3 regions of the Alcaligenes sp. NLF5-7 genome follow, and region 2 is predicted to be linked to each of the others. Evidence: predicted binding sites of a transcription regulator. Region 2 holds the regulator's gene; each other region holds the start of a gene.

Region 1 (6,210 bases), 1.0 Mb from region 2:
GGGGCCCGGGTGCTTCTGCCGGAACGGTACGCTTCGAGCGCAAAGCGCCCGGCTTTACCGAGAACGACGCCACGCTGGACGCCAGTATTCTGGGCGGTTCGGCTGGCCGTCACGCAGGCAATGTGGACTTTGCGGCTGGCAATGCCTCTTACTATGCCCGCCTGACTGCCAATCAAGATCGCGCTCAGGACTACAAGGACGGTGATGGCGAACGTGTGCCCTCGCGCTGGAAGAAATGGAATACGGACGTCGCCATTGGCCTGACGCCGGATGCCAATACCTTGCTGGAGCTCAGTGCAGGCACAGGCGACGGCTATGCCCGCTATGCTGGTCGTGGCATGGATGGCACAAAATTCAAGCGTGAAACCTTGGGTCTGCGTTTCAAGAAGGATATGCACGAAGGCGTGCTGCGCAATGTAGAGGCCCAGCTCTACTACAACTACGCCGATCACGTGATGGACAACTACGGGCTGCGCACCTTCAAACCGGGAGGAGGCATGTCCATGCCTATGGCCTCCAATGTGGACCGCCTGACCTGGGGTGGCCGTCTAAGCATGGACTGGGCCTTGAGCGAGGACCTGACCTTGACCACAGGTGCCGATTTGATGCGCAGCCGCCATCGCAAACGCAGTGGCATGGGCATGCAGGACTACCGCGATCAGGATTGGGTGAAAGATGCCGAGTTCGACAATATTGGTCTGTTCACCGAAGCCCGTTGGGACCTGAACGACGCCAGCCGTTTGATTGGTGGCGCACGTCTGGATTGGGCCAGTGCCCGCGACCTGCGACCCAGCCTGGGCAGTGGCATGATGAGCAAGCCCAACCCCGGTGCGAACGAGCGCCGTAGAGAAACCCTGCCCAGTGCTTTCCTGCGTATCGAGCATGATCTGGATTCCCTGCCCTTGAGCCTGTACGCCGGTATTGGCCATGTCCAACGCATGCCGGACTACTGGGAGCTGATTTCCCCGGCCAGCGGCCCGCAAGGTAGCGCCAGTGCCTTCCTGGGCATTCAGCCTGAAAAGACCACACAGCTGGATTTTGGTGCTCAGTACAAGGATGAAACGGTCTCGGCCTGGGCCTCTGCCTATATTGGCCAGATCCAGGATTACATCCTGTTCGACTACCTGCCCGGTGGCATGATGGGCATGAAAACCCAGGCCAGAAACGTCAAGGCCCGCATCATGGGTGGCGAATTGGGTGCGGACTGGAAAGCGACGCCCAACTGGACTTTGGGCGGCAGCCTGGCCTACGCCTGGGGCCGTAACAGTACGGATGGCCGAGCCCTGCCGCAAATGCCCCCGCTCGATCTGCGCCTGACAGCGGATTATGTGCAAGGCCCCTGGTCTGCCGGCGGTGTCTGGCGCATTGTAGCCAAGCAAAATCGCTATTCGCAGGGACAAGGGAATGTGGTGGGTTACGACTTCGGGCCTACAGGTGGTTTCAGTACCTTGTCGCTGTATGGCGGCTACAAGATCAACCGCAATCTGTCCCTGACTGCCGGTGTGGATAATGTGTTCGACAAGACTTACGGCGAACACCTGAATCTGGCCGGGAACAGTGGTTTTGGTTTTGGCGCAGCAAGCCGCTTTAATGATCCTGGCCGCACCGTCTGGCTGCGTGCCGCTTTGACCTTCTGATCGATTTTGCCTACTGGGTCGGGCTGACTCGGCAGGCAAAACAGCTGAAAAATCAGGACAAAAAAAAGGGACACCTAGCTGGTGTCCCGTAAACATCCGCTTCAAAAGGGAGGGGAAGAGGAGAAGCCGAAGCGGATGCGCAAATGCCGAATTGCATAGGTGGCAAAAATCAGCAAATGTATTGTTTAGTCCGCGAAAATCAGCTTAAGTTCTTCGGATTCCCCCAAAAAGTTGTAACTCTTTAAAACGACTCAAGCCGCAGGCGCCAAGGCGACGCGCAGCTTCTTGAACGCCGCCACTTCGATCTGACGGATACGCTCTGCCGACACGCCGAATTCGGCGGCCAGATCGTGCAAGGTGGCACCGCCATCGTCCTGCAACCAGCGGGCGCGCACAATGCGCTGCGAACGCTCGTCCAGCGTGTCGATCGCTTCTTCCAGGCCGCTGCCTTCCAGCATATCCTGGGCACGACGCTCCAGCACGCGTGTGGGTTCCTCGTGTCCTTCATCGGACAGGTAGGAGATAGGCGCGAAATTGTCATCGTCGTCGTTGGCCGGGGCTTCCAGGGCCATATCGTGACCGGACAGACGCACTTCCATCTCGCTGACGTCCTGAGGACGCACATCGAGTTCACGTGCAATCGCGTCTACCTGGGCCGTATCCAGCGTTTGACCGTCCGGACGCATGCGGCGCAGATTGAAAAACAGTTTGCGTTGGGCCTTGGTGGTGGCCACTTTCACCATGCGCCAGTTGCGCACGACATATTCGTGGATCTCGGCCTTGATCCAGTGCACGGCAAAGGACACCAGACGTACACCGCGATCGGGGTCAAAGCGTTTGACGGCCTTCATCAGGCCCACGTTACCTTCCTGAATCAGGTCGGCATGCGGCAAGCCGTAACCCAGGTACTGGCGGGCAATGGAGACCACCAGACGCAGGTGCGACAAAATCAGTTCACGCGCAGCATCCAGGTCATCCTGGTCGCGCAGGCGCTGACCCAGCTCGGTTTCGCGTTCGGCGCTGAGCATGGGCAGGCGGTTAACAGCAGAAATATACGCTTCGATCGTCCCCAGTGCGCCTGGATTAGACACGGCGGCGACGAGTTCATTACCAGACGTCAGGGCCAAAGCGTTCGCTTGTTGTGTCATGGAAAATCCTTCAAAAGTCAGCCGGCGAGAGCACTAAACAAGGCTCTCAAACCGCAGAAAACGTATTTCAACAATCATTGAGTTTAGCACTCGATGGTCTGGAGTGCTAAAAATTTCGAGTACAGGAATAAGAGCGTCGCAGCAAGAAAAAGTTCACTACTTGAGGGAAAACTGCGGCAAATCGGTGGGCAGGACGCCACAAACAGGCAAAAAACCGTGGCTGCCTGAGAGTAACGCTTTAACGCCCACCTGAAAATAACAAAGTGCGACCTTGTTTATCCAGCGATCACAGTCGCTCGGCGTGGAAATTCAGATGGTCCTGAATGAAGGTCGAGATGAAATAGTAGCCGTGGTCATAGCCGTCGTGACGGCGCAGGGTCAAAGGCTGTTTGGCCTGCTCGCACGCCTGCTCGAATACTTCCGGATACAGTTGTTCGGCCAGAAAGGCATCGCTCAAGCCCTGGTCCACCAAGATACCGGCAGGATACGGCGTACTGGTCTTGGCCATCAGGGCACTGGCGTCGTGTTGTTCCCAAGCCTGGCGATCCTGACCCAAATAGGCACCAAAGGCCTTTTCGCCCCAAGGGCAGCGGGTCGGCGCCGCAATGGGCGCAAAGGCCGACACGGAGCGGTACTTGCCAGGGTGGCGCAAAGCCAGCGTCAAGGCACCGTGCCCGCCCATGGAGTGACCAAAGATACCGACACGGCGGGCGTCGCCGGGCAAGATGGTCGTGACCAGATCAAACAGCTCCTGGGTCACATAGCTTTCCATGCGGTAATTCTTGCTCCAGCCGGACTCAGTGGCATCCAGATAGAAACCGGCACCGGTTCCCAGATCCCAGCCATCGTCCTCCCCGTCCACGCCAGCACCACGCGGGCTGGTATCAGGAGTGACCAGCATGATGCCGTGCTCGGCAGCGTAACGCTGGGCACCGGCCTTGATCATGAAGGTTTCTTCCGTGCAGGTCAGGCCGGCCAGAAAAAACAGCACAGGCACACGGCCTTGCCCGATAGCCTCTGCCAGGCTGGCAGCCCCTTTCTGAGCGCTGGCCTGTAGTTGCGGCGGCATGTACACAGAAAAACGCATGGGCAGGCCAATTGTCTGCGAAGCGTGTTGGTAGTAGCGCTGCCAACCATTAAAACAGCGGTGTTCGTTGAGCAGTTCCAGTGTCTGAGTCATAGCCCCCTCGTGTTCTCAATTGCAGATCCGGCCCAAAGCCCGTGGCACGCCCAAGGGCAGCATACGAGCTCTGAAACCGGGATAAAGAGTGCAGGCGACTGCCTGCGCCCTTCTCAAGCGACGTCTATCAGTACATCACCACCGAACGGATGGATTTACCGGCATTCATCAGGTCAAAGCCTTCGTTGATGCGCTCCAGCGGCAAGGTGTGGGTGATCAGATCGTCGATATTGATCTTGCCATCCATGTACCAGTCCACAATGGTCGGGACGTCGGTACGGCCACGAGCGCCACCAAAGGCAGAGCCCTTCCATTCGCGACCTGTGACCAGCTGGAACGGTCGGGTGGAGATTTCGGCACCGGCTTCGGCCACACCAATAATGATGGACTGGCCCCAGCCGCGGTGGCAGCACTCCAGTGCCTGACGCATCACCTTGGTGTTGCCGATACATTCGAAGGAGTAATCCGCGCCGCCGTCAGTCAGTTGAATAATGTGGTCGACCACGTTTTCAACCTCATTGGGGTTCACGAAATCGGTCATGCCAAACTGGCGAGCCATGGCTTCGCGCTCGGGGTTGATGTCCACTCCGATGATCTTGCCAGCGCCGACCATCTTGGCGCCCTGGATCACGTTCAGGCCAATACCGCCCAAACCGAACACCACCACGTTAGCGCCCGCTTCCACCTTGGCGGTGAACAGCACAGCGCCCAAACCGGTAGTCACGCCACAGCCGATGTAGCACACCTTGTCGAAAGGTGCGTCGTTACGAATCTTGGCCAAGGCAATTTCCGGCACCACGATGTGGTTAGCGAAAGTCGATGTGCCCATGTAGTGGTGCACTGGCTTGCCGCCAATGGAGAAACGCGAGGTGCCATCGGGCATCAGGCCCTTGCCCTGAGTCGAACGGATCGCGGTACACAGGTTGGTCTTGCGCGACAGGCAGGATTTGCACTGGCGGCACTCGGGCGTGTACAGAGGGATCACGTGATCGCCGGGACGCAGGCTAGTCACGCCAGCACCTACATCCAGCACCACGCCTGCACCTTCATGGCCCAGAATCGCTGGGAACAAACCTTCTGGATCAGCACCCGACAAGGTGTAGTAATCGGTATGGCAAATGCCCGTCGCCTTGATTTCGACCAGCACTTCGCCCGCTTTGGGACCTGCCAGATCGACCTCTTCAATCGTTAGCGGAGCGCCCGCTTTCCAGGCAACAGCTGCACGTGTTTTCATGTGGTCCACCCTCCGGGTAAAAGTAATTATGGTTACGGCAAACTCGGTCCTTCGGGACCAAACTCTTAAAGTATAGAGAGTATTTTATAAGGCGCTGCCCGGCTGGCGGCACCTTGTATGGGTAAAGACCCGTACAAATCACCTGGCAGGCATCAATACAAGGACGATTTACCCGTCAGCAGCACGCCCAGGCGCAACATGCCATAAGCCAGATAATCGCCCAGTCGACTGAACAAACCCAGCCGCTGATACTGCTCCGGGTAGACGCGCGCTGCATTATGCTCGATCTCGTACTCCAGCTTGGCCTGCAGGTCCTGGGTGAAAGGCACATCCTGAATCAGCACATTAGCCTCGCGCGCCAACAGCAGACTGAACGGGTCCAGATTGGACGAGCCCACCATGGAGTAATCGTCGATAACGGCGACTTTAGCGTGTAAATAGCTGGCCTTGTACTCGTACAGTTCGATGCCATGATCCAGCAACTTCCCGTACATGAATCTACAGGCCCGATATTGCAGGAAGTATTCGGCATGGCCTTGCAGCAACAAACGCACCCGCACGCCTCGTTCCGCCGTCTGTTCGATACGGCGACGCAAGGTACGGCCCGGAAAGAAATAGGCATTGGCCAGCACCACCTGCTCCTGCGCTTTGCCGAGCAAGTGCAGATACGCCTGCTCAATCTGCTGCCGATGGCGCACATTGTCCCGCAGCAGCAAGCAGGCCCGTACTCCTTCAAAAACCTGCCCGGCCTGCTCCGCCTTCTTGCGCGCCTGACGCCGCTTGCGCCATTCACGCCACAGGGTAAAGCGCTGGGTGAAGCTGTCCCAATCCTTGCGTCTGCGCCAGGCCATGCGCAGCCATAAAGCCTGCTGAGCACGCACCATATCGTCGACAATGGGCCCTTCGCAGCGTACAGCAAAATCAAAGCGCGGCCTGCCCTGTCCATTGATCAGGGGCACCTCATCAAAGTCGTCCAGAATATTGATGCCCCCCACAAATCCAATGCGCTCA
Region 2 (6,210 bases):
CAGCTCGTTGATCTGCCACTCAAGACGCTCCTGCTCTCGTTTGCCCTGCTCAGCACTTTGACTGGCCTGTTCGACGGCTTTGCGTGCCTGGCTCAATTGCTGCCAGGACTGCGCCACTTGGCGCGCCAGGGGTAAATGGCCGCCTTGGCTGTCGAGCAGATCGTATTGGCTTTGAGGGTTCATCAGACTTTGATGAGCGTGCTGGCCGTGGATATCCACCAGCAATTCACCCAGTTCGCGCAACTGCGTCAGGGTTGCAGCGCTGCCATTGATGTAGCTGCGGTTGCGACCTTGCAGGTCGATCAGTCGACGCAAGATCAACTCGTCCGCGACATCGAAGTCACGCTCGCGCAGCCAGCTTTGAATGTCTTGTTCACAATCGAAGTGCGCGCTGACTTCAGTGCGCGGACAGCCCTCGCGGATGGCTTTGGCATCGCCGCGTGCCCCCAGCACCAGGGAGAGCGCGTCAATCAGAATGGATTTACCAGCGCCGGTCTCCCCGGAAAAAACCGTGAAGCCGGAGTCGAAATCAATCGTGGCTTGATCCACGATCACAAAGTCTCGAACGTGCAGGGTACGGAGCATAGGGGTTTATTCGTTTTCGTCGTTAGGCAAAGGGATGTGATTCCAGCCCAGCTTCTGACGCAGGGTGGAAAAAAAGCTGTAGCCCTTGGGATGGATAAAGCGAATGGTGTCCTGGGAGCGACGCACGTCAATGCGGTCTCCCTGCTGACAGTCCGACCAGGTTTGCATGTCAAAGTGCACGCTGCCACCCGATTCCACCCGGCCCAGGGCCGTAATGGTCAAGTTCAGGGTGCCTGTGTCGGGTAGCACGATAGGGCGGTGCGACAGGGTTTGCGGAGCAACGGGGACCAGCAAAAATGCCTTCAGGGAAGGGTGCAGCAAGGGACCACTAGCCGCCAGCGCATAGGCCGTGGAGCCCGTGGGGGTGGAGATGATCAGGCCGTCGGAGCGCTGGCGGTACATGAATACGCCGTCAAGCTCGACACGCAGCTCGATCATGCCGCCGCGCCCGGCACGGTTGATGACCACATCGTTCAGGGCCACGCCTGAATACAGCACTTGCCCGTCACGCACCACGCGGCCTTCCAGCATGGAGCGCTCTTCAATGTCGTATTCGCCTTTCAGCACGCGCAGCAAGGCGTCGTTGGCGTCATCCAGGGGAATGTCGGTAATGAAGCCCAGGCGGCCGTGGTTGATCCCGATCAGGGGAACCTTGCTGTGGGCTAATTCGCGCGCAGCGCCTATCATGGTGCCATCCCCGCCCATCACGATAGCCAGATCGGCGCGCTCGCCAATTTGGGCATAATCGCCGATGGGGAATTCGGTAATACCGGCATTCTGGGCGGTTGTGGCCTCAAGCAGCACCGAGCAACCAGTGTTGACCAGGGTTTTAGCCAGCGATCGGATGGGCGCATCCAAGCCGGAGTCCTGGTATCTGCCAACAATGGCAACCGTTTTGAAATGCATGGGGCGAAAACCTTATGATTGATGAAATAATGGCGATCAGTGGATTATAGAGTTGCCACTCTAGGCTTGGCTGTAAGATTCTCCCCTTTATCATGCAGAGCTGGTGTTTTTAAGTGACGTACGCGACATGGATGACAGAGCAAATGCCTTGTTGAAGGTGCTGATCGAGCGTTACATCGCCGATGGTCAGCCGGTAGGGTCCCGTACCTTATCGACCATTTTTGATTTTTCCCCGGCCACGATTCGTAATGTGATGGCCGAGCTGGAAGGCCTGGGCCTGATTCATAGCCCCCACACCTCGGCGGGGCGCATTCCTACGCCCAAAGGCTATCGCCTGTTTGTGGATCGCCTCCTGGCTGCCGAGCGTTTCGAGCGGCCCGATGCACGTAATCTTAGCCAGTACCTGCCTTTTGACGAACCCAACCGGGCCGTCAGTTCTGCCGCTTCCTTGCTGTCGAATCTGTCGCAGTTTGCCGGTGTGGTGCTGGCGCCGAAAAAAGCCCAGACCTTCAGGCAAATTGAATTTATTCGTCTGTCTGACAAACGTGTGTTGCTGATTATCGTCACGCCGGATGGTGATGTGCAAAACCGCATCCTGTTTGTGCCGCGCGACTATCTGGAGCAGGAGCTGGTCGAGGCCAGCAACTTTTTCAATCAGCATTTCTCGGGCATGTCCTTCGAGTCGGTCAAGCTGGCCTTGTCACAGGAGCTCAGCTCCTTGCAGGCGGATATTTCGCGTCTGATGCAACAGGCGGTGGATGTGGGCAGCCATCAGCCCGATAGCGAAGAAGCTGTGGTCATCGCCGGTGAAAGCAAGCTTTTGAACGTGACCGAGATGGTGGCGGACATGGATCGTTTGCGCCGTCTGTTTTCCTTGTTCGAGAAGAAAACCGATCTGCTGCACTTGCTCGATGTCTCCAGTCAGGCCGATGGCGTGCAAATTTATATCGGTGGGGATTCGCAGCTTTTACCTTTGGATGATGTGTCCGTCATTACCGCGCCGTATGGCGTGGATGGCAAGGTCGTGGGGACGCTGGGTGTGATCGGGCCATCGCGGATGGCGTATGATCGTGTGATTCCTATCGTGGACATTACGGCCCGGCTATTGTCCAATGCCCTGAGCCATCACTCTGCCAGTTAAGGGATGGACCTTCGGCCTGCTGTTGGGCTGAGGGCAATCTGGCTGTCTAACGTACTAATCATCATGCCCAAGTTGTTTGCTTCTCCTTATTTGCCCGAATCGCAGGACGCCGATATGTTCAATGATCAGGCTCCGGTACGCGAGGCCGGGCCCATCGGTATCTTGCTGGTCAATCTGGGCACGCCGGACCGGCCCGATGCTGCGTCCATTCGCCGCTACCTGGGGGAATTCCTGTCTGATCCCCGTGTCATTGAAATCCCCCAGCCGCTCTGGCAGATTATTCTGCGTCTGTTCATCTTGCCTCGCCGCCCCAGCAAGCTGGCACCGCGCTACAAGGATATCTGGTTGCCACAGGGCGCGCCCTTGCTGGTCTACAGCCAGGCACAGGCAGATGGCCTGCAAGAGCTGCTGCAATCGCAAGGTCATGATGTGAAGGTGGAGCTGGGTATGCGTTATGGCAACCCGTCCATTGCCAGTGGTCTGGATAAATTGAAAGCAGCGGGTTGCGAACGAATCTTGAGCTTGCCCCTGTACCCGCAGTATGCAGCCAGCACCACGGCTACGGCGGTGGATTGCGTGGCGGAGCACCTTGGAAAACAGCGCAATCAACCTGAGCTGCGCTTCCTCAAGCGTTACCATACGCACCCGGACTACATTGGCCCGCTGGCGGCACAGATACGCCGCTACTGGGATGACCATGGCAAGCCAGAGCGTCTGTTATTGAGCTTTCACGGCTTGCCGCGCCGCTGCGTGGAACTGGGCGACCCTTATTACCGTGACTGCCGAGAAACGGCGGATGCCTTGCGTGCGGCGCTGGATGAGCCTGCCGTAGAAGTGCATATGGCATTTCAAAGTCGCTTTGGCGCGCAGCGCTGGCTGGAACCCTATACCGAGCCCACCTTGCGCGAATGGGGTAAGCAGGGGGTGGGGCGTGTGGATGCCGTCTGCCCCGGTTTTCTGGCCGATTGTCTGGAGACGCTGGAAGAAATCCAGGTGGAATGCCGCGACGCTTTCCTGGAAGAAGGTGGCCGCGAGTTCCATTACATACCTTGCCTGAATGACGATCCGCAATGGATTGAGGGCCTGGGACGGCTGGCCGTGCAGCATCTGGGAGGCTGGCTGCCCAGCCGTCTGGTGCCAGCCGGATAGCGGTATTGGACGTTTTCCAAGGGGCTGGCCAGCAAAATATGCAGGCGGGTCTTGAACTGGGGGCAGATGCCCCCATTTTTATGCGATCAACGAATTCTGTAGTGGAGATACATCGAATGGCTACACATGCCGATCCCAATAAGCCTCTGGACGGGGAAGTGACGGAAAACACGCCTGAACAGGCACAACAGGGCACCCCCGAGCACGAGCAGCCAGAGATTTTGGCTCAGCAGCCCGAAGAAAGTTCGGCTGATCTGGCCACCGAGTTGGCTCAGGCCCAGGAAAAAGTGTCGCAGTACTACGACCAGCTGCTGCGTGCCAAGGCCGAGGTGGAAAACATTCGCCGCCGTGCGGAGGATGATGTCTCTAAAGCCCGCAAGTTCGGCACCGAGTCCTTTGCTGAAAGCCTGATTCCCGTGCGTGACAGCCTGGAAGCGGCTCTGGCCCAGACCGAGCAAAGCACGGACGCCTGGAAAGAAGGCGTGGAAACTACCTTGCGTCAACTGAACAAGGCTTTTGAGCGCAACAACCTGAAAGAAGTGGCTCCACAAGCCGGTGACAAGTTTGATCCGCACCTGCACCAAGCCATTTCGGCCGTACCTTCGGAGTTTGAAGAAGGCGCAGTGGCTCAGTTGCTGCAAAAGGGCTACACCATTTCGGATCGCGTGCTGCGTCCGGCCTTGGTGATGGTGTCGGCCCCCAAGTAATAGAGCCAGCCTGTCTGTGCGCGCAGGCTGTTCGGAATCAAGGCGTTTTTGACTGCTTTTTCGGATCAACCGCTTGCACAGTAAAAAAATAAGGCCATTGCTCTTGAAATGCACGCAGAGTTCCCCATATGCATTTCATCAAATAATTTGCTTTCGCAATCAATCTTTTAGTCAGGTAAAAAATCATGGGCAAAATCATTGGTATTGACCTTGGAACCACCAATAGCTGTGTATCGGTGTTGGATGGCGACCAGGTTCGTATTATCGAAAATGCCGAAGGCGGTCGTACGACCCCTTCCATCGTGGCTTACATGCAGGATGGCGAAATCCTGGTTGGCGCTCCTGCCAAACGCCAGGCTGTCACCAACCCCACCAACACTATCTTCGCTGTCAAGCGCTTGATCGGTCGTAAGTTCACTGAAAAGGCAGTTCAGACAGACATCGAGCACGTGCCTTACACCATCACTGCCGCCGACAACGGCGACGCATGGGTGGAAGCTCAAGGCAAGAAGATGGCACCTCAGCAAGTGTCCGCCGACATCTTGCGCAAAATGAAGAAAACTGCCGAAGACTACCTGGGCGAAGAAGTAACCGAGGCCGTGATTACCGTGCCTGCTTACTTTAACGACAGCCAGCGTCAGGCAACCAAGGATGCAGGCCGCATTGCCGGTCTGGAAGTCAAGCGCATCATCAACGAGCCTACCGCCGCAGCTTTGGCTTTTGGTCTGGACAAGGCTGACAAGGGTGATCGCAAGATCGCTGTGTACGACTTGGGTGGCGGTACGTTTGACGTGTCCATCATCGAAATCGCCGATATCGACGGTGAGAAGCAATTTGAAGTGCTCTCCACCAACGGTGACACCTTCCTGGGTGGCGAAGACTTTGACAAGCGCATCATCGACTACATCATCGACGAGTTCAAGAAAGAAAGCGGCGTTGATCTGTCCAAAGACGTGCTGGCCTTGCAGCGCCTGAAAGAGTCCGCTGAAAAAGCCAAGATCGAACTGTCTTCCACGCAGCAGACCGAGATCAACCTGCCTTACATCACGGCAGACGCTTCCGGTCCCAAGCACTTGAACCTGAAGATCACTCGCTCCAAGCTGGAAGCGCTGGTCGAGGACCTGATCGAACGCACGATCGAGCCTTGCCGTGTTGCCATCAAGGATGCGGGCGTGAAGGTTTCGGAAATCGACGACGTGATCCTGGTCGGCGGCATGAGCCGTATGCCCAAGGTGCAAGAGCGCGTTAAAGAGTTCTTTGGCCGTGATCCGCGTAAAGACATCAACCCGGACGAAGCCGTGGCCGCTGGTGCAGCCATTCAAGGTTCCGTGTTGTCCGGCGATCGTACCGACGTCTTGCTGTTGGACGTGACTCCTCTGTCCCTGGGTATTGAAACCCTGGGTGGCGTCATGACCAAGATGATCCAGAAGAACACCACGATTCCTACGCGTCACTCGCAAGTGTTCTCCACGGCTGACGATAACCAGCCTGCTGTGACCATCAAGGTGTTCCAGGGCGAGCGTGAAATCGCTGCCGGTAACAAGGCTCTGGGCGAGTTCAACCTGGAAGGCATTCCACCAGCAGCACGTGGCCTGCCACAGATTGAAGTGACCTTCGACATCGACGCCAACGGTATCTTGCACGTGTCCGCCAAAGACAAGGGCACAGGCAAAGAGAACAAGATCACCATCAAGGCAAACTCCGGTTTGTCCGACGAGGAGA
Region 3 (6,210 bases), 340 kb from region 2:
GCAAAGGCATATCGCCAATACGGGCACGTACCTTGCCAATTTCCTCGGGGAAGGTTGCGCCCACCACCAAAGCACATTGGCCGTTTGTATTCCATTTCTCTGCCACCAGGCTGGCTACGTGCAGGTACAACGGGGTACCGTCGGCCATTTCCATGAATTGCAGGTCCGAGCCACCAGGGTTGGAGGTGCGGCACAGCACGATCACGCCCTTGTCCTTGTGCTCCAGGTACGGCTCTACCGAGTCAAAGCCCATGTAGGGGCTGACGGTGACGGCGTCTGCGCGGTAGCGCTCAAAGGCTTCGCGTGCGTACTGCTCGGCTGTCGAACCCACGTCCCCACGCTTGGCATCGAGCACGATGGGCAGGTGAGGGTAGCGGCTGCGAATGTAGTCGCACAGGTCTTGCAACTGATCCTCGGCACCCTGAGCGGCAAAGTAGGCAATCTGTGGTTTGATGCCGCAGGTGTAGTCGGCGGTGACGTCCACAATCGCTTTGCAGAACTCATAAATCGCGCCGGGTTTGCTGGCCAGCTCCAAAGGCAGGCGGGCAGGGTCTGGGTCCAGACCCACCATCAGCATGGATTGGTTGTCCGTCCAGGCACGGTTCAGTTTTTCTATGAATGTCATGGGAATCAGGAAAGTAAACGGCTATACAAAAAGCTGAGCCAGACGGCACCAGCAAAAATAAGGGACAGCAGCACGGCAGCACTGGCCAGATCCTTGGCCCGCCCGATCAAGGGGTGGTGCTCCAGGGTAATCGTGTCGGCCAGGGCCTCCAGGGCCGAGTTCAGCAGCTCCACCACCAGCACAAAGACTAGTGTGCCCAGCAGGACCAGAATCTCCGCCGGGGTTTGCCCCAGCCAGAATGCCAGTGGCGTCAGGATGACAGCCAGCGCCAGTTCCTGGCGAAAGGCAGCCTCATGGCGCAGGGCAGCGGCCAGGCCCTGGCTGGAGTAGCGCAGGGCATTGAACAGGCGACCAACACCGCCTTTGCTTTTGAATGGAGAGTCTGACATGAAGGACGCTGCAGATTGAAGTGCCCTGATTATAGGGGTTTGCTTGGGCGAAAAAAAACCGGATGGAAAAATCCATCCGGTTTTTGTACTAAAAGCGTGGCGATCAGGGCAGAAGTGATCAATTTCCGCCCGGATCGGGGTGCTGATAAGTGGCTTAGAAGCCGCCCATACCACCCATGCCGCCCATGCCACCCATGTCAGGCATGGCTGGAGCAGGTTTGTCTTCCACGATTTCGGTCACGGCCACTTCGGTGGTCAGCAACAGGCTGGCGATCGAAGCTGCGTTTTGCAGGGCAGTGCGAGTCACCTTGGTTGGGTCCAGAACGCCTTGCTCGACCAGGTCACCGTATTCGCCAGTAGCAGCGTTGTAACCGTAGGTGCCGGTGCCGCTGGCCACTTGGTTAACAACCACGCTGGCTTCTTCGCCGGCGTTGGAAACGATGGTGCGCAAAGGAGCTTCGATAGCACGCAGGATCAGCTTGATACCGGCGTCTTGGTCGGTGTTGTCGCCTTTCAGTTGGGCAACAGCTGCGCGGGCACGAATCAGTGCAACGCCACCGCCAGGAACGATACCTTCTTCGACGGCTGCGCGAGTAGCGTGCAGGGCGTCTTCAACGCGGGCTTTCTTCTCTTTCATTTCGACTTCGGTGGCAGCGCCAACGCGAATCACGGCAACACCGCCAGCCAGCTTGGCCACGCGCTCTTGCAGTTTTTCACGGTCGTAGTCGGAAGTGGACTCGTCGATCTGAACGCGGATTTGTTTCACGCGAGCTTCGATGTCGGTGCCGTTGCCAGCGCCGTCGATGATCGTGGTGTTTTCTTTGGCCACTTCAATGCGCTTGGCCTGACCCAGGTCGTCCAGAGTCGCTTTTTCCAGGGACATACCGGTTTCTTCGGAGATCACGGTACCGCCAGTCAGGATAGCGATGTCTTCCAGCATGGCTTTGCGACGATCGCCAAAGCCAGGAGCTTTAACGGCGGTAGTCTTCAGAATGCCACGGATGTTGTTCACAACCAGAGTAGCCAGGGCTTCGCCTTCCACATCTTCAGCAACGATCAGCAAAGGACGGCTGGTCTTGGCAACTTGCTCCAGTACGGGCAGCAGGTCACGGATGTTGGAGATTTTCTTGTCGAAAATCAGAACAAACGGATCGTCCAGAACAGCAACTTGCTTGTCAGCGTTGTTGATGAAGTAAGGGGACAGGTAGCCGCGGTCAAACTGCATACCTTCGACCACGTCCAGTTCGTTTTCCAGGGACTTGCCGTCTTCAACGGTAATTACGCCTTCTTTGCCCACTTTGTCCATGGCATTGGCGATGATCTCACCAATGGAGTGGTCGCTGTTGGCGGAAATGGAACCGACCTGAGCAATTTCTTTGCTGGTGGTGCAAGGACGGGACAGTTGACGCAGTTCGTCAACCACAACGCCAACAGCCTTGTCGATACCGCGCTTCAGGTCCATTGGGTTGATGCCTGCGGCAACAAACTTCAGGCCTTCTTCAACGATGGCTTGGGCCAGCACAGTAGCGGTAGTGGTACCGTCACCGGCGTTGTCGGAAGTTTTGGAAGCAACTTCTTTAACCAGTTGAGCACCGATGTTCTCGAACTTGTCTTTCAGTTCGATTTCTTTGGCAACGGACACACCGTCTTTAGTAACGGTAGGAGCGCCGAAAGAGCGGTCCAGAACAACGTTACGGCCTTTGGGGCCCATGGTGGTCTTAACAGCGTTAGCCAGAATATTGACGCCGCGTACGATGCGGGTACGTGCGTCGTCGCCGAAGTAAACTTGTTTTGCGGTCATGGTTTGAATCCTATTGAATTTTCGTTGGCGGTACTTATTCGATCACGGCGAAGATTTCTTCTTCGCGGATCACCAGCAGCTCTTCGCCGTCGATCTTGACGGCCTGGCCGGAGTATTTGCCAAACAGAACTTTGTCGCCGACCTTCAGATCCAGCGCCAGAACCTTGCCGTCCTCGGTTTTCTTACCGGGGCCAACGGCCAGGATTTCGCCTTGATCGGGCTTTTCAGTCGCGCTCTCGGGGATAACGATACCGGAAGCGGTGGTGCGTTCGTTGTCCAGACGCTTGACGATCACACGATCGTTCAAAGGACGCAGTGCCATGGAGAAACTCCTGTTTAAAGATGACTTTAGTTGTTGGTCCGATTGTGGGGGCGAGGCGTTTTAGCACTCAACCCCTTCGAGTGCTAATTATAGGGACGACTTTTCTAATTTCAAGAGCACCAGGGTCAGGCTGTTACATATTTGTCCTGGGGCGTGAAGTAGGGGGGAGGGAAACGCCGGGTTCTGGTGCGTGTCTGAACTTGGGCTCACATTCATAAGGCAAGCTCAGTTAAGCTGGGCGCTTTCGATCATGAGCGGTCGGGCATGATCGAACGCCAGGCTTTCTTTTGTCTAAAGAGATTTCCACGAAAACCAGCGCAATGTCCAACTTCAACCTATTCAATGTCTTTCTCCAACGCTGGGGGGCTCAGGCCGCTGGCAAGCCTTTCAGCACTGCGACCAGCGATCTGATGCCCGTGCGGCTGACCGGGAAGTTGGAGGGGCAGCCGGCGATGATCAAAATCACACGAGATCTTGATGAGCGTATCGGCGGCCAAGTGCTGCAATGGTGGGCTGGCGATGGCGCGGCGCATGTATATGCGCTGGACCCAGACTCTGGAGCGTTGCTGATGGAGCGTGCAACGGGCTCCAGGGACTTATTGCGCATGGCTTTAGAAGGGGAAGATGATGCAGCGACGACCTGTATCTGCCGTGCCCTTGAACAATTGCATTCAAACCGACCTTCGGCCCCACCTGACAATTTGCGCCCCCTGAGCGATTTTTTTGAATCGCTGGCACCGATGGCGCAGCAAGAGGGCGGTCTGATGGCTGAATGCGCACTAGTGGCCAATGAGCTGCTGCGAGATCAGCGTGATCAGGTCGTTCTGCACGGGGATGCGCACCGAGGCCAATAAAGAGTTGGCCGTTGCAGATCTGGCTCGACAGGCCTTAGCTTGAGGGGTTCATCATTATTTCATTACCCGTACTCAAGGCGATCAGCTTGCTCATGGTGGTGAAGTTGCGTGTCGTCGCAACGACCTTGAGCTTTCTCTCGATGAAATTATTGTTGGCTTTCAGGTCTCGATACCGGGTTGCGCACACTATATAGACGATGTCATCAATGATGCGGACCTGATCCGGTGCGTGCTCCAGGGCGTGGAAGGCATGGAGTAAGGCGCTGTCTGCTGGGGAGCGCAGCAGGGTGAAATATAGCTGGCTGGGGCTTTCGTCCTTGAAAGGATTGTTCGCCATCACCCGCATGAAATAAGTCGGTGTTCGGGCGATAACCTGAATATCTCCGCCCAGCTTGTTCTTGCCGGTAGGCATGAGGCCGCGCAATAAAAGAATCTGTGTATTCATGGTGTGTGCTGGCCGTGAGGTTGGGGTGTTGCCGTGCGGGCGGGAGTTTCAGTGCGCCATTTTATGCTGTGTTAAAAAACAGTAGTGAGTTTGGTTTTCAAGGCTCGTCAGTCTGCTCTGTGTGAGCATCACGGCTGGTTGGTGCAGATGTTGCGTCGGCGGTTTGGCGGTAATACGGACCCGGGCGCATGACGCCTTCGTGAGGAGCCTCATCAAAAAAACAGGCCGATTTCCCTAGGAATTCGGCCTGTTTCTTGTTGGGCTGATGGCATTTGAATGTGGCGAATTATTCAGCCTGGTGCAGTAGCCTGCAGATTGCTTAATCCGTCTTTACGTCGTTTATGCCCGTTTGCTCAAATCCGGTGCCGGTGTCGTTGGCAGCAAAGGATCAATCGCCCGGCAAAGAGCCAGCAACTGATCATCTGCACCGATACCCGCTTCAATCAGCATCCCCACCGGCAAACCGCCCGACAGACCGATAGGCAGGGAAATGCCCGGTGCGCCCAGGTTCGAACCCAAGTCGGTACGCGAGATGTAGGTGTTGAAGGTAGGCACTGCCTTGCCGTTCATCATGGTGCTTTCATCATCGCCAATCGGGCAGGCGGTCAGCGGGCTGGTCGGGAAGATCAAGCCACTGACATTGGACTGGCGCAGCAGGTCTGCATAGGCCTGTTGCATCAGGGGGCGGTTTACATTCAGCGCTTCTTCGTAGGCTTCCTGGCTGATGGTGTAGTCGCCCGTAATGGCGTCGAAAATCTCTTTCACATCGGGGCTGTGAATGCCCGCAATCAACTCGTCCAAGCTAATGTCGTACTTGTTTTCGGCCAGGTACAAAGGCAGGTTCTGCAAGGTTTCATACAGCACAATCGGCATGCCGACGCGGGCATTGATCTTCAGAACCGGAGACAGGTCTACATCGACCAGCGTGACACCGGCTTTTTGCAAATCATCCAGAAATGCCAGGGTCACGTCGGCCACACCGGCATCCATATCTTTCCAGAAGCTGTCACGGGGTACGCCCAGACGCAGTTCCTTCAAGGAAGGAGTGGCAATCACAGTAGGGGTCTTCTGGCAGAGCAGGCTGTCCAGCAAGCTGATGTCAGCCAGACTGCGAGTCATGGGGCCTGCTGTATCGCGGGTAGGGGACAAGGGCACAATGCCCTGGCCCGAATAACGGCCCACTGTAGGACGGAAACCGTACAGGCCGCAAAGCGCGGCAGGTAAACGCACCGAAGCGCCCGTATCCGTGCCCAAGCCAGCTGGAAACTGACGAGCTGCCACAACCGTTGCAGTGCCACCGGAAGAGCCGCCGGGAATACGACTTGGATCATAAGGGTTGCGACTGGGGCCCGTAGTGGCGTTATTGGTCGTAATCCCAAAAGCCAGTTCGTGCATCACGGACTTGGCGGGCAGCACGGCACCGGCCTTGCGCAATTGTGCGACTACATCTGCATCTTTCAGCGGCACGCGACCTTGCAGGGCGCCGGTGCTGGACGTGGTGGGCATGTCCGTGGTGTTCAGGTTGTCTTTCATCACCAAAGGCACGCCGTCCAGCGCCAAGGCTTCGCCACGGGCGCGGCGTGCATCAGACTGATCGGCCTGCTGGTAAAACAGCGCTGAATCCAAATGTGCCAGACCGCCCAAATGGGCCATTTCTTGTGATTGCTTGAGCAGCTCGTCGGCAATCTCACGGGCGCTGAACTGGCTTTTTTCCAGACCTGCCAGCAGTTCGCTGGCGCTAAGTTCGGTAAGTGACATGGGGTCTCCTGGGGAG

The links. Region 2 encodes HrcA, which represses chaperone genes, less so after heat shock. Its sites were predicted from a motif close to TTAGCACTCNNNNNNNNNGAGTGCTAA; they were not measured.
Region 1: the regulator HrcA is predicted to act here: its motif matches at 2,869-2,895, upstream of rpoH (RNA polymerase sigma factor RpoH).
Region 3: the regulator HrcA is predicted to act here: its motif matches at 3,198-3,224, upstream of MID00_RS12045 (co-chaperone GroES).

The regions. Positions count from the first base shown of each region.
Region 1 covers NZ_CP100755.1:1,917,611-1,923,820, reverse strand. Annotated here, with positions in the region: gene MID00_RS08930 (TonB-dependent copper receptor) at 1-1,637, shown strand, start outside; gene rpoH (RNA polymerase sigma factor RpoH) at 1,889-2,785, opposite strand; gene fghA (S-formylglutathione hydrolase) at 3,072-3,965, opposite strand; gene MID00_RS08915 (S-(hydroxymethyl)glutathione dehydrogenase/class III alcohol dehydrogenase) at 4,093-5,199, opposite strand; gene clsB (cardiolipin synthase ClsB) at 5,352-6,210, opposite strand, start outside.
Region 2 covers NZ_CP100755.1:2,963,372-2,969,581, forward strand. Annotated here, with positions in the region: gene recN (DNA repair protein RecN) at 1-585, opposite strand, end outside; gene MID00_RS13650 (NAD kinase) at 592-1,491, opposite strand; gene hrcA (heat-inducible transcriptional repressor HrcA) at 1,619-2,632, shown strand; gene hemH (ferrochelatase) at 2,696-3,781, shown strand; gene grpE (nucleotide exchange factor GrpE) at 3,898-4,488, shown strand; gene dnaK (molecular chaperone DnaK) at 4,674-6,210, shown strand, end outside.
Region 3 covers NZ_CP100755.1:2,624,186-2,630,395, forward strand. Annotated here, with positions in the region: gene pyrF (orotidine-5'-phosphate decarboxylase) at 1-625, opposite strand, end outside; gene MID00_RS12035 (diacylglycerol kinase) at 631-1,014, opposite strand; gene groL (chaperonin GroEL) at 1,169-2,815, opposite strand; gene MID00_RS12045 (co-chaperone GroES) at 2,850-3,137, opposite strand; gene MID00_RS12050 (aminoglycoside phosphotransferase family protein) at 3,458-3,991, shown strand; gene MID00_RS12055 (DUF1697 domain-containing protein) at 4,026-4,436, opposite strand; gene iaaH (indoleacetamide hydrolase) at 4,776-6,194, opposite strand.